Regions from separate parts of the Thermomonospora cellulosilytica genome, predicted to be linked through region 3. Evidence: predicted binding sites of a transcription regulator. Region 3 holds the regulator's gene; each other region holds the start of a gene.
The links. Region 3 encodes LexA, which represses DNA repair genes until DNA is damaged. Its sites were predicted from a motif close to TCGAACANNTGTTCGA; they were not measured.
Positions count from the first base shown of each region.

Region 1: a site for LexA is predicted at 6,195-6,210, ahead of uvrA (excinuclease ABC subunit UvrA). Genes of this name have one in related genera too.
Region 2: a site for LexA is predicted at 4,677-4,692, ahead of HNR21_RS22765 (Rv2578c family radical SAM protein). Genes of this name have one in related genera too.

Region 1 is NZ_JACJII010000001.1:5,357,365-5,365,438, reverse strand. It holds gene HNR21_RS25355 (MBL fold metallo-hydrolase) at 1-653, opposite strand, end outside; gene HNR21_RS25350 (hypothetical protein) at 805-1,266, shown strand; gene HNR21_RS25345 (IS30 family transposase) at 1,313-2,566, shown strand; gene HNR21_RS25340 (phosphodiester glycosidase family protein) at 2,633-6,058, opposite strand; gene uvrA (excinuclease ABC subunit UvrA) at 6,276-8,074, shown strand, end outside.
Region 2 is NZ_JACJII010000001.1:4,869,595-4,877,668, forward strand. It holds gene HNR21_RS22755 (ATP-binding protein) at 1-2,243, shown strand, start outside; gene HNR21_RS36095 (S1C family serine protease) at 2,590-3,516, shown strand; gene HNR21_RS22765 (Rv2578c family radical SAM protein) at 3,641-4,654, opposite strand; gene HNR21_RS22770 (glycoside hydrolase family 10-like protein) at 4,787-6,388, shown strand; gene HNR21_RS22775 (DUF3040 domain-containing protein) at 6,472-6,660, shown strand; gene HNR21_RS22780 (ATP-binding protein) at 7,237-7,773, shown strand; gene HNR21_RS22785 (helix-turn-helix transcriptional regulator) at 7,807-8,074, opposite strand, start outside.
Region 3 is NZ_JACJII010000001.1:3,371,258-3,379,331, reverse strand. It holds gene HNR21_RS16070 (vitamin B12-dependent ribonucleotide reductase) at 1-3,513, opposite strand, end outside; gene nrdR (transcriptional regulator NrdR) at 3,599-4,072, opposite strand; gene HNR21_RS16060 (LysM peptidoglycan-binding domain-containing protein) at 4,268-4,567, opposite strand; gene lexA (transcriptional repressor LexA) at 5,322-6,023, shown strand; gene HNR21_RS16050 (amidohydrolase family protein) at 6,343-7,932, opposite strand.

The DNA.
Region 1 (8,074 bases), 2.0 Mb from region 3:
TCGCGCCACTCCGGCAGGCTCGGGCGCTCCCTGCCCAGCGTGGAGTCCTTGCCGTGACCGGGATAGAACCACGTCGCGTCCGGCAGCCGGTCGAAGACCCGCTCCTCCACGTCCGACAGCAACTGGCGGAACAGGTCCGGGTCGCCCCAGGTGTTGCCCACCCCGCCGGGGAACAGGCTGTCCCCGGTGAACAGGTGCGGGGAGTCGGCCAGCCGCCCGCCCGCGTCGTACAGCAGCGCGATCGACCCCGGGGTGTGCCCGCGCAGGTGGACCACCTCCAGTTCGGCCTGCCCGACCCGGATCCGGTCCCCGTGCTCCACCGGCTCGGTCACCGGCTCCGGCAGGCTGGCGGCGTCCAGCGGATGCGCCGTCACCGGCGCGCCCGTCGCCTTGACCACCGGGCTCAGCGCCTCCCAGTGGTCCTGGTGGCGGTGGGTGGTCACGACCCGGCCCAGCGGCCCGTCGCCGATCAGCTCCAGCAGCCGTTCCGGCTCGTTGGCCGCGTCGATCAGCAACTGCTCCCCGGTGGCGGTGCAGCGCAGCAGGTAGGCGTTGTTGTCGTACGGCCCGACCGCCACCTTGGTGACGGTGAGCCCGGGCAGCTCCCGCACCGCGGGCGGCCCGCCGACCTGGACATCTCCGCTGTAGCTCATGGCGCCATCCTGGCGCATCCGCACGCCGTGCCACAGGGGCGGGGCGCCGCCCGTTCCGCCCGCGTGTGCCCCGCGGCACCCCCGGTTTGCGGCACCGATCACCAAATCCGCAGGTCCCTCGGTGTCTGCTGGGAGGGTGGGAGGTGGTGTGTTGCTCACCAGACCGAAACCCGCCGCGGGGGAACCGCGCCCGGGATCGCCCGCCGACCTGCTGCGCGCCGGCGGGCAGGACGCCGCGATCGCCGGGGGGATCCTGACGCTGGTCCTGGCCGGCGTCCTGGTCCGGCTGCTGGCCGGACCCGTCGAACCGCTCGGCCTGCCCGTCCTGCTCGCCCTCGTCGCCACGTCGCTGACCTCGGCGTCGTACGCCGTCCGCACCCGGCTGACCATCCTGCGCACGCTCGGGGAGATCCGCGCCCGCATCGGCGCCCCCCTCCACCCCGGGGTGCCGTGGCTGCCCACCGGGTCGGACACCGCGCTGCCCGAACGGCTGCTGCGCCGCGAGGTGCGCCGCCTGGTCGGCGCCGCCTACCGCTGCCACGACCTGTCCCTGAACGCCCTGCTCTGGGCGTTCGCCTCGGTCGTCCTGCTGGTGATCTGGCTGCTGATCTGACCCGCCGGAACGGACGAAGGCCCGCCGGCTTGGGTTCTAGGGGTCGATGCAACACCTCAGTTCTTGGGGGGTTGTGTTGGACTTCGAGATCCGTGGGGTTCGGTCGCCGCAGGGGCCGGTGAAGCTGGCCGCTGAGCGGGCGGCATACTTCGAGCTCATGCGGCAGGGCCACGGCAACGAGGCCGCGTGCCGGATCGTCGGGGTGAACCCGAAGACCGGCAGGCGCTGGCGGAACGGACGCAGAGCGTCCGGGAAGAACAAGGCGGCTCCACCGGCGAACGTGCCGGTGGAGCCGCCTTCGTGTTCGGGCAGGTACTTGAGCGAGGACGAGCGGATCGTGATCGCCGACCGGCGGCGGGAGAAGATCTCGATCCGGCAGATCGCCGTTGAGCTGGGCCGACCGGCCTCGACGATCAGCCGGGAGATCAAACGCAACCGTCACCCCGGCAGCGGCGACTACCGGCCGCATGCCGCCCAGGCCCGTGCCGACGCCCGCAGGCCCCGCCCGAAACAAGGGAAGATCGCGGCCAACCCGGAGCTCAAGCAAGCGGTGCGGGCCGGGCTTGAGCGGGAATGGAGCCCCGAGCAGATCAGCAACCTGCTGAAGCTGGCCCACCCCGACCGCCCGGAGATGCACGTGTCCCACGAGACGATCTACCAGGCTCTCTACGTCCAGGGCCGCGGCGAACTACGCCGCGAACTCACCAGGGCGTTGCGGACGGGGCGGACCGTCCGCAAACCCCACCGGCGTCCCGACCAGCGCCAACCTCGCTTCACCGGCCCAATGGTGATGATCTCAAAGCGGCCGGCCGAGGCCGACGACCGTGCGGTCCCCGGCCACTGGGAAGGCGACCTGATCATCGGGGCGGGCAACCAGTCCCAGATCGGCACCCTGGTCGAGCGCGCCAGCCGCTACGTCCTGCTCGTCCCGCTGCCCGGCAGCCGGGACGCCCAGACCGTCGCCGCCGCCCTCACCACCACCATGCGCACGCTGCCCGCCGAGCTGAGACGGTCCCTCACCTGGGACCAAGGCGCCGAGATGGCCGATCACCAGCAGTTCAGCCTCGCCACCAACCTGCCCGTCTACTTCTGCGACCCGCACTCGCCCTGGCAACGAGGCTCCAACGAGAACACCAACGGGCTGCTCCGCCAGTACTTCCCCAAGGGCACCGACCTGTCGGTCCACACCCCCGAACACCTCGCCGCGATCGCCGCCCGTCTCAACAGCCGACCACGCAAAACGCTGGGCTGGGAAACCCCAGCCCAGCGTCTCGCTAAGCTACTGGCAACCGCCAGTTGACCATCTGTGTTGCAACGACCCGTTGAATCCGCCCGGGCGTCCGGCGGGCCTTCGCGTGCGGCGGGCTCAGGCGGCGGGCCGTTCCTCGTCGGCCACCGTGACCGGCACCTGCCCGGTGACCCCGTTCACCGTCACGGCCAGCAGGATCCGGCCCGGCCGCAGCGCGGTGAGCCGCCCGGTCGCCGGGTCGAACGCCGCCACATGCCACGGCCGCGCCCGCTCCGGATCACCGACGTGGACGTTCGGCGAGCCGCTCCAGTCGGCGCTCATCGGGTAGACCAGCGGCAGCTCCCGGCCGTGCTGCCGCAGCGTCGCCGACACCTGCACGGTCCGCCCGGCCGTCACCTCGGGCACCCGCACCGACAGCTCGTCCACGTGCGGGCGCACCTCCGCGAACAGCCACTGCCGCGCGGGCAGGAACGGGGCGCGCCGCACCCGCTCCATGTCGCCCGGCGACAGCGGGTCCACACCGAACATCGTCCAGCCGGTGAACCCGCCGTCCGCGGCCCCGGCGGCCGGGTTCTTGCCCGCGTCGCCGTTGATGAAGTGGTGCACCCCGTCCACCCGCGACGCGTGGAACACCCCCACGTGCGCGTTGACCAGGGCCGCGCCCTTGCCGGTGGCCGTGCGGAACTCCGCCAGCCACTTCTCGATCAGCGCCGCCTCCTTGCGGTCGGCGAGCTGGCTGTTCTTGGCGGGCAGCGGATCGCGCGTCGGGTGATGACCGACCACCACCACCGAGCCGACCGCCCCGTCACGCCGGGCTCCGTCCAGCGCCGTGCGCAGCATCCGCAACTGCTCGAACGAACTGGTCCGGTACGCGCCGGTGGAGGAGTCCAGCAGCACGAACCGCGTCCCCTTGTGGTCGAACGCCCGGTACGGCTCCCCGAACACCGCGCGGAAGTTCGCGATGTTCCCCGGCCCGTAGATCTCGTGGTTGCCCGGCACGTAGTAGTACGGCACCTCGCCGCCCAGCTCCTCGTCCAGGATCCGTTTGGCCAGCGCGAAGTCCGCCGGGTAGCCGGTGTCCACGAAGTCCCCGTTGATGACGAGGAAGTCGGGCTCGGCGGCCCTCACCTCGCGCAGGGTGCGGCGGGCCCGCTCGACGTACCCGCTGTCGGGGTCGGCGGCCACGAACTGCGCGTCCGACAGCACCGCGAACCGCCACGTGCGGCCGTTCACCGTGCCGTCCTGGACCACCAGCGGATCGGGGGTCCCGGCGGGCGGGGGCGGGACGTCCACCGAAGGCGGCACCTTGGCCACCATGTCGTCGATCAGCACCTCGCCGGTGTACTGGCGGCTCGCGCTCGTCTCGATCGTGTAGAACCGGTTGACCTTGATCGGGTACGCCACCGACGACGGCACCGCCATCTCGATGTACCGCCAGCCCTTCCAGCGGACGTAGGGGCCGTACAGCGAGTAGGTCTGGCCGTTGGCATCGGTGATGGTGAACGCCGTCCACTCGCCCCTGTCATGCCCGTACACCCAGATGCCCAGCGCCTGCGGCTGGCCCGCCACCTCGATCGGCTTGGGCGGGTACGCGTAGGCGGTACGGGTCGCCGTCGACCGGGTGAAGTCGTACGACAGCCGCAGCCCCGCCCCGTTCCGGCCCTCGGAGACCGGCTCGACCTTGCCGGAGCCCCGCGCGGTGCCGAACCGCCACTGCGCGCCGTCCTCGAAGTCGGCGATCGTCCGCTCCTGTAGCCCCACGCTCACCGGCAGGCTCGCGCGGCGCCCCTGGACCTCGATCGTCACCAGCGTGGACCCGGACTCCCTGCGCGGCCTGACCGTGAACGCGCCGCCCGCGCCCGGCGTGATCTCCAGCAGCGAGGCGTCATAGGTCAGCTTCGCGTCGGACGGCTCGATCGGCGCGGTGAAACCCTCCCGGTCGAACCCGACCACCCCGAACACGCCGGTGCCGTCACCGCCGGGGATGGTCACCCGGTCGGTGGTGACCCCGATCCGGGTGAGCGGGTTCAGCACGGTCAGCCTCACCTGGCCGCGCGCCCTTCCATGGGAGGCGACGACGGTGACCTGCCCGGCCCGCCGCCCGCGGACGACGCCGTCCTGGTCGACGACGGCCGCCCCGCCCTGGGTCATCCACCGCGGCGCGCCCTCGGCGGGGCCGTACGACTCGTCGTGACCGCGCGCCACCAGCCTGCGGGTCAGCCCCGGGAACACCCGGTCGGGACGGCCCCCGCTGGTCGGCCCCGCACCCGGGGCCTGGGCGGGATCGGCCGCGGGCTCCACCCAGAACCCGGTCAGCCGTCCGCTGCCCTCGGCGAACAGGCCGATGCCGTTGGGCGTGGGCCGTTCACCGCCGTCCGAGGGCTGGTTCTCCACCCGTCCCTCGTTCCGGCCGGGCTTGCGGGCCAGCAGGGTGGACGAACCGCCGCCGTCGAGGTTGAGGGCGTTGTGCGCGCCCGCCTCCTTCACCAGGGCGGCCATCTCCGCCAGCGTCACACCCCGGCTGTCGGCCTGGCGGCCGTCCACCGTCATCAGGAACATGCGGCGGCCGTCGGCCGAGAAGCCCACGGCGGTCCGCGGATGCGCGGCCGGATCGTCCAGCGGCTGCACCTGCCCGTCCTTGACCAGGACCTGGTTGCCGCCCACCGCGAACTCGGCCGGGGCCCCCGACGAACGCGGCTTGTAGGCCAGCGTCACCGGGGCGCCCACCTCGAGGGTGCGCAGCAGGTCCCCGCCGGCCTCCCGGCCGACCAGGACGAAGCCGTTCGCCGGGATGTCCCCGGACCCGGGAGCGTCCCTGATCTCGGTGACCTCGCCGTCCACCACCAGCACCTCGGCCATCCGCCGCGCGCCCTGGGACAGGGACCTGCCGCGGGTCGCCGAACCCCACAGGGAGGTGTAGGCGCCGATGCCGTTCTGCTTGATGAAGTGGGCGTTGAGCTGGTCGAGGGTCGCCTTCCGGCCGCCCGGCATGGTGATCTCGCCCTCGAGGAACACCTGGGCGATCTGCCCCAGCCCCTCGGCGGACACCCCGGCGGTGTGGGCGGGCCAGCCGGGCGTGGCCGACTTGACCAGGCCGCCGTCGTCCACGGCCGCCCCGTTCGGCGCGCCGGTGTTGTTGATGTCGAAGAAGTCGCCGTTCACCCCGGCGACGGCCCCGGCACGGCCTGCCTGCCGCGACAGCGGCTCCACCGCCGCCACCTTCCCCGGCGACAGGTAGCCGGCGCGGACCTTGCCGCCGCCGAGGTCCACGCTCAGCAGGTCGCCCCGCAGCCAGCCCTTGGCGTCGAGGCGGTCGAACGAGGTGAGGGTGGTGCCCGGCGCGACCGGGCGGGCGGTGCGGTCGGTCTCCAGGTACGCGCCGCCGGGCTCCTCGGCGGGGAGCACGAGACGGTTCAGGTCGCGCAGGCCGGGGGCGGCCGGATCCGGCGGGGCCGCCAGGGCGGGCGGCACCGATCCCATGAACAGGGCCGAGGCCAGGCCGAACACGACCGCCGGTCGGGCGATGCGTCTGATGGACGGCACGGGGCGTCTCCTCGGAAGGCGGGGACACGAGAGTCGGGCCCAGCGAACCGTAGCCGCGGATCGTCCCGGCGGAGCGCAGATGACCGGAGCGTCAACCGGGTTTTAATGATCACCGCGGTCCGGTGGCGACGGATCTTCGAACACGTGTACGGTTGCGAGCGCACAACGGGGGTGCCGTCCGTCACGGACTAAACGGACGGTGCCCGTGGTTAGCCTGATGTCACTCACGTCGTTTGCGACCAGGCCCACAGGGGAGCCGAGTACCACCGTGCATGACCGACTCATCGTGCGTGGAGCGCGCGAGCACAATCTCAAGGACGTCTCGCTGGACCTGCCGCGGGACTCCCTGATCGTGTTCACCGGACTGTCCGGCTCCGGCAAGTCCAGCCTGGCGTTCGACACGATCTTCGCCGAGGGGCAGCGCCGGTACGTGGAGTCGCTGTCGGCCTACGCCCGCCAGTTCCTCGGCCAGATGGACAAGCCGGACGTGGACTTCATCGAGGGCCTGTCCCCGGCGGTGTCCATCGACCAGAAGTCCACCTCCAAGAACCCCCGGTCCACCGTCGGCACCATCACCGAGGTCTACGACTACCTGCGGCTGCTGTACGCCCGGATCGGGCACCCGCACTGCCCCGAGTGCGGCCGGCCGATCAGCCGGCAGTCCCCGCAGCAGATCGTCGACCGGGTGCTGGAACTGGAGCCCGGCACCCGGTTCCAGGTGCTGGCCCCGGTGGTGCGCGGCCGCAAGGGCGAGTACGTCGAGCTGTTCCGCGAGCTGCAGGCCAAGGGCTACTCCCGCGCCCTGGTGGACGGCGCCCTGGTCCGCCTGGACGACCCGCCGAAGCTCAAGAAGCAGGAGAAGCACGACATCGCCGTCGTGGTGGACCGGCTGTCGGTCAAGGAGGGCGCCCGGCAGCGGCTGGCCGACTCGGTGGAGACCGCGCTCGGGCTGGCCGGCGGCACCATCGTGCTCGACTTCGTCGACCTGCCCGAGGACGACGAGCGGCGCACCCGGATGTTCTCCGAGCATCTGTACTGCCCGTACGACGACCTGTCGTTCGAGGAGCTGGAGCCGCGGTCGTTCTCGTTCAACTCCCCGTACGGGGCGTGCCCGGAGTGCAGCGGCCTGGGCACCCGCATGGAGGTCGACCCCGAGCTGGTCGTCCCCGACCCGGACAAGACCCTCGGCGAGGGCGCGATCCAGCCGTGGTCCAACGGCCACGTGAGCGAGTACTTCCTGCGGCTGCTGTCGGGCCTGGGCGACGCCATGGGCTTCGACCTCAACACCCCCTGGGAGAAGCTGCCCGCCAAGGCCCGCCGGGCGGTCCTGCACGGCCACGACACCCAGGTCCACGTCAGCTACCGCAACCGCTACGGCCGCACCCGCTCGTACTACGCCTCCTACGAGGGCGTCATCCCCTACATCCAGCGGCGGCACGCCGAGGCCGAGAGCGACGCCACCCGCGAGCGCTTCGAGGGCTACATGCGCCAGGTGCCGTGCCCGGCCTGCAAGGGCGCGCGGCTCAAGCCGGTCATTCTGGCGGTCACCATGGGCGGCAAGTCCATCGCCGAGGTCGCCGCCATGCCGATCAGCGAGTGCGCCGAGTTCCTGCGCAACCTCGAACTGGACGACCGCGAGGCCCAGATCGCCGCCCGGGTGCTCAAGGAGGTCAACGCCCGGCTCGGCTTCCTGCTGGACGTCGGGCTGGACTACCTCACCCTGGACCGCGCGGCCGCCACCCTGGCCGGCGGCGAGGCGCAGCGGATCCGGCTGGCCACCCAGATCGGCTCCGGTCTGGTCGGCGTGCTGTACGTGCTGGACGAGCCGTCCATCGGGCTGCACCAGCGCGACAACCACCGGCTGCTGGAGACCCTGATCCGGCTGCGCGACATGGGCAACACGCTGATCGTCGTCGAGCACGACGAGGACACCATCGACGCCGCCGACTGGGTGGTCGACATCGGCCCCGGCGCCGGCGAGCACGGCGGCCAGATCGTGGTCTCCGGCACCGTCGC
Region 2 (8,074 bases), 1.5 Mb from region 3:
ACGGATGGTTGGTCGCCGTGGGCCACTGCCCCGAGGTCGACAGCGCGCCGCCCGCGTGGGCCTGGACCGAGGCGCTGAGGGCCATCACCGCGGTCACGTCCCCGGGCGAGTTCGCCGACGACCTCGCGCCGCTGCTCACCGACACCGAGCCGGTCAACGCCGACGCCACCGCGGGACGGTTCCGCCTGCGCCGGGCCGTGTGGAAGTGGCTGGCGGCGGTCGCCGCGCAACGCCCGGTCGCCGTCGTGCTGGACGACCTGCACTGGGCGGACGCCGCCACGCTGGAGCTGCTCGGCGGCGGCCTCGGCGTGCGGGCTCCGATCCTGGTCGTCGCCGCGTACCGGGCGGACGAGAGCGGGCACCTCACCGAAACGCTGGCCTCCCTCGCGCGCGCCACGCCCCTCCGCCTGGCGCTGCCGAGGCTGAACGCCGAGGCCGTCGCGCAGCTCGTACGGGCCGAATGCGAGGCCGACGAGGAGACCATCGCAGGGATCGCCGAGCGCACCGGCGGCAACCCGTTCTACGTGCGAGAAAGCGCCCGGCTGCTGAAGGGCGAAGGCGCGCTGGTCGCCCTCTCCGAGGTCCCCGAAGGCGTACGGGACGTCCTCCGCCGCCGGCTCGCGCGCCTGCCCGAGGGAGGCGTGTCCATTCTCCGGCTGGCCGCGGTCGCAGGCCGGGAAAGCTCGGTGGACGTCCTTGTCAAGGCCGCCGACACCGACGAGGACGGCGTGATGGACGCGCTGGACGCGGGCGTCATCGCCGGGCTGCTGAACGAGCCCGCCCCCGGACGCGTCCGCTTCGTCCACGCCCTTGTCAGGGACACGCTCATCGCCGACCTCAGCCGCCTCCGCACAGCCCGTATGCACGCCCGGATCGCCGCCGCTCTCGAAGGAACCGACGACATCGCGGCGCTGGCCCACCACTACGCGCGCGCAGGCTCACCCAAGGCCGTCGGCTACTGCGTCCAGGCCGCCGAGCTCGCCGAGGCCCGCTACGCCCATGACGTGGCGGCCGACCTCCTCACCGACGCCGTCACCAACTCGACCGGACCGGACGAACGGGTCGAACTGCTCGGCAGGCTGCTGCGCGCGCAGATCCGGGCGGGAGCCGTCGCAGCCGCCCGCGAGACACGCCGCCAAGCCGTGGAGTACGCAGAGTCCCTGGGCCGCGACGACCTGATGATCGCCGCATTCACCGCGTGGACGGAGCCGACCCCCTGGCAGGCCCGTACGTACGGCACGGTGGACCGGCCCATCGTCGACCGCCTGCGCCGCCTGCTGAAGCGTGACCTGCCCCCTTCGGTGCGGGCCCGACTCCTGACGGCGTACGCGGACGAGCTGGTCGGCGAGGACGACCCGACCGTTCTGGAGGCGGCGCGGGAGGCACTCGACCTCGCCGCCGGACCCCGGCTGCGGGCCGCGGCACTCCAGGTCCTGGCCCGAGTCCACGGAGACGCCGAGCTCTGCCGGGAGCTGGTGGAGATCGGCACCGAGCACGACCTGCCGGTCTACCGCTTCACCGGGCTGCTCAACCATGCCGGCGTCGCCGCCGCCGCCAACGACCCGGTGACCATGCACCAGGTGACCACCGAGGCCCTGGACCTCGCGCGCACCTACCGGATGCGCGAGGCGATCGCCGTCGCCGAGATCACGCTGGCGACCCTGGCGCTCGTCGAAGGCCGATTCGCCGACGCCGAGCTCCTCTACATCAAGGCCGACGAGGGCATGCGGCGCGCCGGATCGGTGCACGCCGCGGGCTTTCTCCAACTCGCCCTGGCCGTGATCTGGCTGAACGACGGCACGCTGGGCGCGCACCTGGACGACGTGCGCGCCCTCCACGCCGCGCTCGGCCCCATGGTCTGCGACCTGCTCGCGCTCGCCCTCCACGCCAACGGCCTGGACGCCGAAGCCCGCGAGGTCCGCGCGTCACCCGGCCCGATCCGCCCCGACTTCTTCTTCACCTTCCTCACAACGTTGCGTGCGATGGCCATCGTCGCCTTGAACGACCGCGCCGCGGCCGAGGAGATCTACGCGACGCTGCTTCCGCACCGCAACGGCCCCCCGGCGGGCGCCACGAGCCTGGCGGTGGCGCTGCGCCCGGTCGCCCACACCCTCGGCGAGCTGGCCGTCCTCCTCGGCCGCGACCACGAGGCCGCCGCCCACTTCACCCAGGCCGCCGCCATCGCCGACCAATGGAACGCACCCCACTGGGCCGCCGAGGCCCGGTTGCGAACGGCCACCTAGCCTGTGCCCACGGCGCCGCACATCGGTGACACAGAACTCGGACTACCTGTCGCACCGTCCTGCGTCGGCTCGCGTCCGCCCAGCTCGCCGTCCGCCGCGGCGGGAGTGAGTCGGCAACCTCATGTGTCACATCGCCCTGGGGGGAGGCCATCGGGTGTCCGTCGCCGCGTTCCCCGGCCGACCCGGCTCATCCGGTGCCTGCACCCTCGCCGAGCCGCGTGGCGCCGCGCCTCCCGGCGATCAGCTCACGCTCCTCAACGGCAGGTCCGCCTCGCTTGGGCGGCGCTGCCGTCGGCGAGCGACGGTATGTCTTCACGTTCGGGTTTTGCCGTGTAATGCTGTAATCATGGGTGAGCCGCTGGATGCGTACTCGCAGGTGGTGTCGGCGGTGGCGCGGGAGCTGACGCCGAGGGTGGCGGCGTTGCGGGTGCCGCGGCGGGGCGGTGCGGGCGGGGGTTCGGCGGTGGTGTTCGACGCCGCCGGGCTGCTGCTGACGAACGCGCACGTGGTGGGGTCGGCGCGGGAGGGCCGGGCGGCGTTTTCGGACGGGACGGTGACGTCGTTCGAGGTGGTGGGGGCCGACCCGCTGTCGGACCTGGCGGTGGTGCGGGCGGCGGGGGACGTTCCGCCGCCGGCGGTGCTGGGCGACAGCGACGAGCTGGTGGTGGGGCAGCTGGTGGTGGCGGTGGGCAATCCGCTGGGGCTGGCCGGGTCGGTGACGGCGGGGGTGGTCAGCGCGCTGGGCCGGTCGCTGCCGGTGGGCGACGGGCGGGCGGTGCGGCTGGTCGAGGACGTGATCCAGACGGACGCGGCGCTGAACCCGGGCAGTTCGGGGGGTGCGCTGGCCGACGCGCGGGGCCGGGTCGTGGGGGTGAGCACGGCGGTGGCCGGGGTGGGGCTGGGGCTGGCGATCCCGGTGAACGGCACGTCGCGGCGGATCGTGGGGGCGTTGCTGCGCGAGGGCCGGGTGCGGCGGGCGTTCCTGGGCCTGGTGACGGTGCCGGTTCCGGTGCCCGCGGGGTTGCGGGAGCGGACGGGGCGCCGGGAGGCGCTGCGGGTGGCGGAGGTGGTGGCGGGCAGCCCGGCGGAGCGTGCGGGGCTGCGGCGGGGGGATCTGGTGCTGTCGGCGGGCGGGGTGCCGGTGGACCGGGCGCAGGGCCTGCAGCGGCTGCTGTTCGCGGAGGCGATCGGGCGTCCGCTGCCGGTGACGGTGGTGCGCAACGGCGCGATGGTGGACGTGATCGCCGAGCCGGTGGAGCTGACCGGCGTGTGAGCCTCCGGGCGGCCTCACAGCGTGCCCCAAGGACGCGTGGGGTTCATTCACCCCGCGGACCGCTGGAAGCGTTCCGCGGGAGCGCGGCGTGCAGAACGAGCCTGGGCGTGGGGCCGGTGCCGGGTCAGCCGAGGAGGCTGAGCTGCTGGGGGCCGGGCGGCGGAGGCGGTGGTGCGGGCCGGTGGCGGGCGTGGCGGCCGATGCCGTACCTGGCGGCGAGGTCGGCGACCTGGCGGGTGATGCGGTCGCGGTAGGCCTTGGGGGCGTAGGCGCCGCGGGCGTACAGGCGGCGGTAGGGCTCGACGAGGCGGGGGTGGTGGCGCTGCAGCCAGGCCATGTACCACTCGCGGGCGCCGGGCCGCAGATGCAGGGGGATGGCGGTGACGGAGGTGGCGCCGGCGTCGGCGATCTGCCGTACGGCGTTCTCGAGCCGGCGGGGAGAGTCGGTCAGATACGGCAGGACGGGGCCCATGAGGACCGAGCAGCCGATGCCGGCGTCGCCCAGGGCGGCGCAGACCTGCAGGCGGGCGGTGGGGCTGGGAGTGCCGGGTTCGGCCTGGCGCCACAGGTCGTGGTCGATGAAGCCGACCGAGACCGCGACCGAGACGGTGGTGCGTTCGGCGGCCTCGGCCAGCAGCGGCAGGTCGCGGAGGATGAGGGTGCCCTTGGTGAGGATGGAGAAGGGGTTGGCGGTGTCGCGCAGGGCGGCCAGGATGCCGGGCATGAGCCGGTAGCGGCCTTCGGCGCGCTGGTAGCAGTCGACGTTGGTGCCCAGGGCGATGGGGGCGCCGTGCCAGCGGGGATGGGTGAGCTCGCGGCGGGCGAGTTCGGCGGCGTTCACCTTGACGATGATCTTGGAGTCGAAGTCGGCGCCGGGGTCCAGGTCCAGGTAGGTGTGGCTGTTGCGGGCGAAGCAGTACACGCAGGCGTGGGTGCAGCCGCGGTAGGGGTTGATGGTGTGGGTGAAGGGCAGCCGTGAGGCGCGCGGGACGGTGTTGATGATGGTGCGGGCGTGGATCTCATAGAAGGTGACGCCGTGGAAGCCGGGGGTGTCGAAGGTACGGGCGACGGCCCGGCGCCGCAGGAGGGGGAGCGCGGGCCCGGTGTCGTCGGTCAGCCGCAGATGGTCCCAGCGCATGCCTCACCCCCACCCCCAACGATAGAACACGTGTTCGATTTAGGCAAAATTTCGTCTCAGGCGCCTCACTTGACCCACCGATCGGAACGATCCGTACATGGCACTGTTGTCGTTCCGTAAGAATCGGGGGCTATGGCATGGCTAACGGGGAACCAAGCATGCGCAAAGGCGATCGCCGCGCTGGTGGCGACCGGGCTGCTGGCCGGCTGCACCTCGGCCGCCGGTGAGGCCGGCCGCCGCGCGGACGCGCCGGTGGCCCGGGGCGACGCCGAGTGCCCGGGCGTGGACGCGCCCGGCGACTCGCGGCACCGGCAGCTGCGGGGCATGTGGATCGCGACGGTGTCGGGCATCGACTGGCCGCGCGACGTCGCGCACTCGGCCGAGCGCAAGAAGGCCGACTACCGCAAGATGCTCGACCAGGCCAGGGCGCTCGGGATGAACGCGGTGTTCGTGCAGGTCCGCCCGAACGCCGACGCCTTCTACGACTCCCCGTACGAGCCGTGGTCGCAGTGGATCACCGGCACGCAGGGCAAGGACCCCGGGTTCGACGTGCTGAAGTTCTTCGTGGAGGAGGCGCACGCCCGGGACCTGGAGTTCCACGCCTGGTTCAACCCGTACCGGGTGGCGCGCGGCACCGACCGCTCCAAGCTGCACCCCGACAACCCGGCCCGCAAGAACCCCTCGTGGGTGCGCGCCTACGGCGACGGCCTGTGGTACGACCCGGGGATCCCGCAGGTGCGGGAGCTGACCACCAAGGTCGTGCTGGACGTGGTCGACAAGTACGACATCGACGCCGTCCACTTCGACGACTACTTCTACCCGTATCCGGTGGGCGGCAAGGACTTCCCCGACGCCGACACCTACTCCAGGTACGGCGGGGGCCTGAGCAAGGCCGACTGGCGGCGCCGCAACGTCGACACGCTGGTGCGGGAGCTGCACGAAAAGATCCACGACGCCAAGCCGCACGTGCGGTTCGGGATCAGCCCGTTCGGGGTGTGGCGCAACCGCACCAGCGACCCCAACGGGTCGGCGACGCGGGCGCTGCAGAGCTACGACGACATCTACGCCGACACCCGCAAGTGGGTGAAAGAGGGGTGGGTCGACTACATCACCCCGCAGCTGTACTGGGAGATCGGGAACCCGGCCGCCGACTACCGGACGCTGGCGCGATGGTGGGCCGAGCAGGTCGAGGGCACCGGGGTGGAGCTGACGATCGGGCAGGCCTCCTACCGGGCCGGTGAGGCGGGCGCGTGGCGCGGCGCCGCGGAGCTGTCGCGGCACCTGTCGGTCAACGCCGGGCTGCCGCAGATCCGCGGGGACGTGTACTTCAGCGCCAAGGACCTGCTCGGCGACAAGGGCGGGCAGACGTCCCGGCTGCGCAAGGACCACTACCGGACCGCGGCGATCCCCCCGGCCGCCGAGGGCGGCAAGGCCCCCAAGCCGGCCGGGTCGGTCAAGGCCGCCCCCACCGGCGGCGGGGTGAAGGTGTCGTGGCACCTGTCGCCGAGCGAACGGGCCACCTCGTACGCGGTGTACCGGGTGGAGGGCAAGGGACGGGCGTGCGCCCCGGTCGACCCGAAGCGGCTGCTGACGACCGTGCGGGGCGCGTCGATCGTCGACCCCACCGTCAAGCCGGGCGTCACCTACACCTACTACGTGACCGCGCTGGACCGGCGGCACCACGAGAGCGGGCCGGCGCGGGGCGCGACGGTGACCGCCGCCGAAGGCCGATGATCACCGGCCGGTCGGTCCACGGCTAATGATCTTGATGGTGGGGCAGATATCACAGCACCTGCCCACCCCCCGGAGGTTCTCGCATGGCGCTGTCGATGGAGGAGCAGCGGATCCTCGCCCAGATCGAGACGCACCTGGCGCACGACGACCCCAGGCTGGCCGCGCGGCTGTCGGCGCTGCCCCGGCTGCGGCGCCGACGCCGGATGCGGGCGGTCGCGGCGGCGGTGCTGGTGCCGGCGCTGCTGGCGGTGCTGCTCGTGGTGGTGACCTAGGCCGCTCCGCGGGCCGGTTCCGCGCCCGGACGAGGCCGGAACACGCCGAGGCCCCGGCGGGAACGCGCTTCCCGCCGGGGCCTCGGCGTTTGCTCGGGCCGGTGTGGTGGTCGCCTCACGGCGAAAGGCACAACGTGGCTCCTGCCCGGCCGTGCGGCCGGCGGTATTCCACGAAGGCAAAAGGTGCGGCCCGGGGGACACATGCCACACCGGCTCGTCCCACCTTAACGGCATCGGGCCGGTGCCTGTTCCCTCGACCTGCCGTTTCACCCGCGGCGGGCGGTGCGGGTGCGCGCGGGAGGCTCACCGGAAGGTGAGGCCGGTGTGGTCGGGGGGTGCGTTCGCCTTGCCGGGTGTGCACCGCCTGCGGTGCCGCGGCGTCCGAGGAGACGGGCGGACGAAACCGGCGGCGGACGCGGAGCGCACGGCACCGGAAAGGCGACCTTCCGCGCATGGAACGTCGATCTTCCCTGGCGGCCAGATCTGCCCGTCGCGCCCCATCGCCGGGCCCCCACCGGGAACACAGCGGTGTGGAGCCGCGTCCGGCGGCGCCGGGGCGAGGGTGAGGAGCAGGGAGTGGCGATCAGGCGGCTCGGGGCCGAGGGGCGGTCCCCGCACGGCGGGCGCGCCGGCGGGCCGGTCACCGGGCGGACGGCGGGGGAGAACGGGACGGCGGGCTGGGAGGCGTCGTGGGAGCTGGGCGGTGAGGTCACCGCGGCGGCGCGGGCGCGGGCGCTGGTGCGCCGCGCCCTGCTGCTGTGGCGGGTGCCGGACCCGGCCGACGTCGAGGACGCGGTGCTGCTGGTGGACGAGCTGGTCACCAACGCGATCCTGCACGGCACGGGGGAGGTGCGGCTGCGGCTGCGGCTGGACGGGCGGCGGCTGACCGCCGAGGTCGGCGACGACAGTCCCCGCCTGCCGCGGCCGCGGCGCCGCCCGGACGACCAGGTCGACTGGGCCGAGAACGGGCGGGGGCTGATGCTGGTGGCGGCGCTGGCCGACGACCACGGCGCCCGCCCCAACGGGCACGGCAAGGTCGTGTGGTTCGGGCTGCCGCTGCGGCAGGCGGCGCCGGGCCCGGTCACCGCCGGCGGCCTGCCCGTCCGCCACTGACCGCACCGCGCGGCCCCTGGCGGCTCCGCAGGCTCAGGTGCGCAGGGGGCAGTGCTCCACCGGCCCGGGGCGCCCGGGCTCGGCACGGTCCGGTCCGGTGAGGCGGTCCAGATGCCACCGCACGTGCCCCACCGGGCCGTGCGATGCGGTCAGCAGCTCCTCCAGCGGCGCCGAACCGCCGGGGCGGGCCGGGTCGGGCAGCGTCCGCCGCCACAGGCCCGCATCGCAGCCGGCCGCCCACCGGTGCGCGGCGCGCAGCACCATGTGCAGGTCGCGGCCCAGCTCGGCCAGCGACCGCGGC
Region 3 (8,074 bases):
GTCGTCGGTCATCCCGGCCGGCTCGAACCGCATGTTGGTGAACTTCTCCACCCACGTCTCCAGCGGCACCCCGTACTGCAGGCTGATGGAGATCGCCATGGAGAAGGCGTCCATCACGCCGGCCAGGGTCGAGCCCTGCTTGCCGAGCTTGAGGAACACCTCGCCCAGGCCGTCGTCGGGGTAGGAGGAGGCGGTCATGTAGCCCTCGGCCCCGGCCACCGAGAACCGGGTGACCGTCGCCGGACGCTGCTTGGGCAGCCGCTTGCGGACCGGGCGGGCCGGCACCGGGGCGGGCGCCGCGGCGGGCTCGGCCTTGGCCTCCTCCTTCTTCTTGGCGACCGACAGCGGCTGGCCCACCTTGCAGTTGTCCCGGTAGATCGCCAGCGCCTTGAGGCCCATCTTCCAGCCCTCGAAGTACACCCTCTCGATGTCCTCGACGGTGGCCTGCTCGGGCATGTTGACGGTCTTGGAGATGGCGCCGGACAGGAACGGCTGGACCGCGGCCATCATCCGCACGTGGCCCATCGGGCTGATCGCCCGCTCGCCCATCGCGCAGTCGAACACCTCGTAGTGCTCGGGGCGCAGGCCGGGCGCGTTCACCACGTGGCCGTGCTCGGCGATGTACTCGACGATCGCCTCCACCTGCTCGGTCTGGTAGCCCAGCTTGCGCAGCGCCCGCGGGACGGTGTGGTTGACGATCTCCATCGACCCGCCGCCGACCAGCTTCTTGAACTTCTTCAGGGCCAGGTCGGGCTCGATGCCGGTGGTGTCGCAGTCCATCATCAGGCCGATGGTCCCGGTGGGCGCCAGCAGCGAGGCCTGCGCGTTGCGGTAGCCGTTCTTCTCGCCGAGGGTGAGGCACTCGGCCCACTGCCTGGTGGCCGCGGCGTGGACGGCCCTGTCCATCTCGTCGAGGGTGCGGATGTCGTCGTTGGCGGCGGCGTGCTTGCGCATCACCCGCTTGTGCGCCTCGGCGTTGCGCGCGTACCCCTCGTACGGGCCGACGATGGCGGCCAGCTCGGCGGAGCGGCGGTAGGCGGTGCCGGTCATCAGCGAGGTGATCGCCGCGGCCAGCGAGCGCCCGCCCTCGGAGTCGTAGGCGTGCCCGGTGGCCATCAGCAGCGCGCCCAGGTTGGCGTACCCGATGCCGAGCTGCCGGTACGCCCGGGTGGTCTCGGCGATCTTCTCGGTCGGGAAGTCGGCGAAGGTGATCGAGATGTCCATCGCGGTGATGATCAGCTCGGTCAGCTTCGTGAACCGTTCCACGTCGAAGGTGTTGTCCTCGCGCAGGAACTTCAGCAGGTTGATCGACGCCAGGTTGCACGAGGAGTTGTCCAGGCTCATGTACTCCGAGCAGGGGTTGCTCGCGGTGATGCGCCCGGTCTCGGGGTTGGTGTGCCAGTCGTTGATGGTGTCGTCGTACTGGATGCCCGGGTCGGCGCACTCCCAGGCGGCCTGGGCCATCGCGCGGAACAGGTCGCGGGCCTTGACGGTCTCGATGACCTCGCCGGTGAGCCGGGCGCGCAGGCCGAACTCCTCGTCGTTCTCCACCGCGCGCATGAACTCGTCGGAGACCCGGACGGAGTTGTTGGCGTTCTGGTACTGGACGCTGGTGATGTCCTTGCCGCCCAGGTCCATGTCGAAGCCGGCGTCCCGCAGCGCGCGGATCTTGTCCTCCTCGCGCGCCTTGGTCCAGATGAACTCCTCGATGTCGGGGTGGTCGACGTCCAGCACGACCATCTTGGCGGCCCGCCGGGTGGCCCCGCCCGACTTGATGGTGCCCGCCGAGGCGTCCGCCCCGCGCATGAACGACACCGGCCCGCTGGCGGTCCCCCCGGACGACAGCAGCTCCTTGCTGGAACGGATCCGCGACAGGTTCAGCCCCGCCCCGGAGCCGCCCTTGAAGATGATCCCCTCCTCCTTGTACCAGTCGAGGATCGACTCCATCGTGTCGTCCACCGACAGGATGAAGCAGTTGTGCACGCGGAGGTTCCCGGCGAGGAACTCGCCGCTCTCGGTCTGGATGTCGTAGACCTCCATGGGACCGAGGTGCTCGATGCGGGCGATCTCCAGTCGCTTGGTCGGGTACGCGCCCCGGCCGGCCTTCTCGAAGCTCCGGTGCAGCTTCTCGGCCTTGACCGGGTCGATGAAGCCGATCTCGTCGGCGAAGATCCGGCGGTCCCCGGCGACCTGGATGCGCAGCGTCCAGCAGCCCTGGCGGTCGGCGCGCGCGTCCTTCTTGAAGCCCACCCGGGAGTAGATCCCGAAGCGCAGCAGCAGCCGCTGGATGCCGCGGATCAGCTCCTCGGACACCATGTCGACCTCGACGACCGTGGAGCGCTCGCGTTCGGACACGAAGCCCTCGGCCTGGAAGATGCTGCGCAGGTAGGCGGCGACCACGGGCAGCGGCGCCGTGTACAGGCGCTCGGGGACGGTCATGTCCGCGCCGCGGGCGCGCAGGCCCCACGCGTCGACGAACTCCGCGAGCCCGGTCCCGTACAGGCGGATGCGGCGGCAGTCCAGCTCGGTGTCCTGGGTCTGGACGGTGCGCTCGTGCCGGTGGACACCGGGGAAGACCACGTTCAGCTGGCGGATGACCCAGTCGCGCTCGGCGTCGGTCACCGTCATCGCCTCGATGGTCAGCGAACGGTTGGTGCCGTGCTCGTACTGCCCGACGAAGCCGTCGGACTGCAGCCAGCCGGCCAGCGCCGCCTCGGCGATCTCCCGGGAGGTGATCTCGGCCTCGCCGTAGGAGTCGCGGCGGTGCCACTCCAGCATGTCGCCGACCCGCAGCTGGCCCGCCTCGACGAACGCGCCGGTGCCCTCACCCGTGGCGCGCCAGACCAGATGGTCGGGGGTGACGTCCAGGGTGTAACCGGCCTTGGTGTGGATGCGCAGGACGTCCTTCACCCCGTTGGCCTTGGTGGCGACGATCCTGGTGATGCCGTGCGCGTCGTACACCTTGGTGCCGACGGCGTCGTCCTCGACGAGCCTCCCGATCGGGATCAGGCCGGCGGGCGTGCTGACCAGCGCGTCGTAAGGAAGGCACGCCGAGACCTGCTGCGGGGACTTGGTGCCCACGTTGAACCAGACGGGGGAGTTGAAGCTGAAGATCTGGTGGATCAGGGCGTGCTTGAGCTCGTGGTCGAAGATCTCGGCGTCCTCGTCGGAGGCGAAGTAGCCGTGCGCCCTGCCGGTCTCGGTGTAGACGCCGACGACCCGGTCGACCAGCTGCTTGAGGCTCCACTCGCGCTGGGGGGTGCCGACGGCGCCGCGGAAGTACTTGGAGGTCACGATGTTGACCGCGTTCACCGACCAGAAGTCGGGGAACTCCACGCCGCGCTGCTCGAAGTTGACCGAGCCGTCCCGCCAGTTCGTCATGACGACGTCCCGGCGCTCCCAGGTGACCTGGTCGTACGGATGCACTCCCGGCGTGGTGAAGACCCGCCCGATCTTCAGCCCCTTGCGGCCCTTGCCGCGTCGGGATGCCGAGCCGCTCACCGTTTCGGTCATGACTCTCCCCCTTCGGGACCGTTTCCGGCCCTGTAACAGGAACAACGATGCCCCGCGGCCGGATCGTCCACCGGCCGGGATGTTTTCAGTCGTCGCGCTGCGCCCGGGCCGACTCGGCGGCGGCGCGCAGCGATCGGATCTCCCTTTCGAAGTCCTCCAGCGACTCGAACCCCCGGTAGACGGAGGCGAATCGCAGGTAGGCGACCTCGTCGAGCTCGCGGAGCGGCCCGAGGATGGCCAGGCCCACCTCATGGGAGGCGATCTCGGCGACCCCGGTGGCCCGGATCGCCTCCTCCACCCGGTGCCCCAGCTTGGCCAGCGCGTCCTCATCGACCGGGCGGCCCTGGCAGGCGCGCCGGACCCCGGCGATGATCTTGTCTCGGGAGAACGGCTCGGTGACCCCGCTGCGCTTGGCCACCATCAGCAGTACGGTCTCCTGCGTCGTGAACCGCCTGCCGCACTGGGGGCAGGAGCGGCGGCGCCGGATCGCCGCGCCGTCCTCGGTGGAACGGCTGTCGATCACCCGGCTGTCGGGGTGCCGGCAGAACGGGCAGTGCACGTCTCTCGACCTCCCCTGACAGACCGCCACAAGACCACAACCTGTGGAAAATCACATCGGTGTAACTACTAGATGTTGTGGTCAACCGTAGGGGCCGTCAGAGGCCAGTGCAAGCCGGAACGATCGCCTCGCCCGTAGAGCCTTGTCACATGGGGCGCACCGGCCCCGTCTCGGCGTGTCGCCTTCCGCGTCCGGTCACCCGGCCGGTATCCGCAGCGCCTGCCCCGGCCGCACCGCCGCATCGCCCAGATCGTTGGCCTCGATGATCCGCCGCACGGTCGCGTGCGGGTCGCGCCCCGGCCGCGCCCGGCTGGCGATGGTCCACAACGTGTCCCCGGACTCCACGACCACCCACGCGTCCTGCCGCGGCGCCGCGTCGCTCCGGGCCCCGCTCGCCATCCCGAGCCAGAACGCCCCCGCCATCAGCCCCGCCACGCCGAGGCTCACCACGACCTTCCCCCGCCGGGTGAGCCGCACCGGCGGCTCGTCCGACACCGTCCGCCGCCTCTCGGCTCCCCGGGCCCGGATCTCGCCCGAACGCCCGGCAGCCGCACCGGAAGCACGCCGCCCGGGCATGCCCGCCGCGACCTCGCACCCGGGGCCACCGCTCCCCGGCACATCCACCCGGCGGCCCGCCGCTGTCTCACCCCTGGTGAGGCCGCGACCAGATGCGCCCGCACCGCGTTCCGACGCCGCATCACGTCGCAGGCCGTCCTTTCCAGGGACGCCCACGCGGTGTTCTCGCGCCGCCTCGCGCCCAGGGCCCGCGTCCGTCCGGCGGTCCGGTCTCGCCTCACGCCTGGAGGCATCCCGGCCGGGAGAGCCCGCGGCACGCCCAGGGCCGTCGACCCTCCTGGGGCGTTCCGGTGTCGTGTCGTGCGGGCGGGTGCGGGGCGCGGGAGGGCTTGCGGGGCGGCGGGAGGCGGCCGGGGTCTCGGGGGCGGTGCGTCCGCCGGGGATGAGGGTGAGGTGCTTGCGGGTGCGAATCGGGCGGCTGGTGGGCGGGGTCCGGGGCAGGCTCGCCATGCGTGGCCTCCGATCGAGGGATTCGAATGTCAGTTCGATCGAACGGATGTACGATTTCTATCGCAGGGTGCCGGAGGAGGCGAGGGGAACACGCCGGGTTTCTTCGAACAATTGTTTGATCATCAGCGGGATCCGCGCTAACGTGCCTGCCAGGAGCGAGGATCCCGTACGGGTGGCGTGCCGGCAGGCGGTCACGCCCGGCGCCCAGGAGGCGGTCAGAGCGATGAGCAAGGTCCGGGAGATGCCCGACGGGCCGATGGACGAGAGCGGTCTCACCCCGCGCCAGCGGATGGTGCTCGAGGTGATCCGGGACTCGGTGCAGCGGCGCGGCTATCCCCCCTCGATGCGGGAGATCGGCGAGGCCGTCGGGCTGACCAGCACCTCCAGCGTGTCCCACCAGTTGCGGACCCTGCAGCGCAAGGGCTTCCTGCGGCGCGATCCCAACCGCCCGCGCGCCGTGGAGGTCCGGATGCCCGGCTCGGTGCCGGTCCGCTCCGAGGGCGCCGCCCCGCAGTCCTTCGAGGGCTCGGCCGGCCAGGAGTCGGTCCCCGCCCCCGCCCTGGTCCCGCTGGTCGGCCGGATCGCCGCCGGCGGCCCGATCCTGGCCGAGGAGACCGTCGAGGACGTGTTCGCCCTGCCCCGGCAACTGGTCGGCGAGGGCACCCACTTCCTGCTCAAGGTCTCCGGCGACTCGATGATCGACGCCGCCATCGCCGACGGCGACTGGGTGGTCGTCCGCCAGCAGCCGGTCGCCGAGAACGGCGACATCGTCGCCGCCATGATCGACGGCGAGGCCACCGTCAAGACCTTCAAGCGCAAGGACGGCCACGTCTGGCTGATGCCGCAGAACGCCGCCTACGACCCCATCCCCGGCGACGAGGCCTCCGTCCTGGGCCGCGTGGTCGCCGTCCTCCGCAAGGTCTGACCCGCGCCCGCCCGGCTGCCCGCGCGGCGGAGCCTCACCCTGCCTCCGGGGAACGCGCCGACCGGACCCATGACGGCCGCGGCCGTTCCCCGCGAGCGCAGGCCAGGCACGGCCCGCGCCGAGACCGCCGCCTGCCTTGACCGACCGTGGCCCGTTCGCGAACGCAGACCGCCCGTCCGGCGGTGCCGAGACACGCCGGGGCAGGTCCCGCAGGAGCGCACAGCACCACACGCCCGCCGTGCCCCACGGCGGTGGCGGGGCATGGCGGGCGTGTGGTGGTCGGGAGGCGTCCCGCCCGCGGGGACGGGCGGGTCGAGGATCACGGGGCGGGCGGGGACTCCCAGGCCCTCAGGTAGGCCTCGGCGGCCCAGGCCAGGTCGTTGACGATCTCGGGCCCGGCGATGACGCGCATGTCCTCGATCCAGTCGGGGACCAGGCCGTAGTTGGCGACGCCGTCCACGTTGACGTCCCAGGTGCGTTCGCCGGTGCGCAGGCGGTCCAGCGTCACGCTGCCGTCATGGCTCTGGAACGGGTAGCGGACGGGGTTGGCCGAGTTGTTCGCGCGCGGGGCCGGGAGGGGGCCCAGGCCGTTGGCGTCCATGCCGTAGCCGTAGCCGAACAGGCGGGACGGGTCGCGGACGGCCTTGGCGCCGCGCCAGTCCTGCACGAATTTCTCCGAGGAATGGCCGTAGGACGCGACCATGCCGCCCAGGCGGTAAATGCGCGGGTAGAAGTTGCGGTCGGTCCAGCTGTGGGAGGAGATGACCCGGGGATAACCGGCCTGTTCGAGGATGTCGAGGGTGCGGGAGGCCGCGCGCACGCTCATGTGGTCGATCTCGATCCACATGTCGCGCCGCATCATGCCGCGGACCATGTGCTCGCCCAGTGCGGTCAGCCCCAGTTTGTTGCAGTGCGGCGCGGGCGGATAGAGGGGGAAGGCGCCGCCGGGGTCGATCCAGCTCAGTTCCTTGGGGAGGGTGCCGCCGGCGACGGTGTTGTCGTGCTCGGCGGTGGTGCAGGTCTCGGCCTGCCAGAACCTGCCGGTGCCGATCTTGTTGCCGGCGTTGATGATGAGTCCCTGGGTGCCTCCGTCGAAGCGCACGCCGCACAGGGCGTTGTCGAACTTGTGGCACAGGAACATGCTGCGCACGCCGAGCGAGTGCATTTCGTCAAGGCCCCGGTCGATGTCGGCCTTCGTGCATCCGGGAACGCCGTTCACGACGCGGCAGCCGAACGGTTCGGAGGTCTCCACGCCGAGCACCATCGCGAGCTTGCCCTGCGCGATCACCTGGCGGGCCTCCTCGGGGGAGCGGACGATCCGCAGCCAGCCCTTTCCGGGGCCGCCGTGCAGCGAGTCGATATGGGCCTGGAGTTCGTTGGCGCGGCGCACCTGCAGCCGGATGCCGGCCATCTCGTCGCAGGAGGTGCGCTTGAGCGGGTACACGTCGCAGATCTGCCGGTTGGCGACCATGTGGTTGACCAGGATGCGCTGGCCGCCGCGCCACGCCCGTTCGACCCACTCGTGGTAGGCGGTCTGGTGGGTCAGGGAGTTCCAGGCGGGCCAGTCCTTGAACGTGGGCCAGCCCCGGGGGTCGTGGGTGCCGATCGGCGAACCGTTCTTCAGGAAGTTCTCGAAGAACGCCAGCGCGCCGTTCGGGTGATGGTCGATGCAGTCCCGCAGGGCGTCCTCGATGCCGTCCGGATCGAACGGCTTGCCGCACAGCAGCATCCCGCCGAACGACTCGTGGGAGTGCAGATGGCTGTGCGCGTCGAGGAACCCGCGCACCGCCCCGGGGCCGCCCTGTGCGGCGGACGGCCGGGGCGCGGCGACCTCGGCCGCGACGACGAGGGAGAACAGCAGGAGCAACGCGGCCCCGAGCCGGGCCGCCATCGAGCGGGGAACGGGCATGCTCACCTCCGCAGGCTTATGCCGCGATGGTGACCCCGCTCACACCGTTCACCCCATGGCCGCCGGGGACAATGATCGTCCTCGGCGTTGGCCGCCACGGCCACCGAGCCCCGCGCCGGGGGGCCGGAGCGGCGTCCTCCGG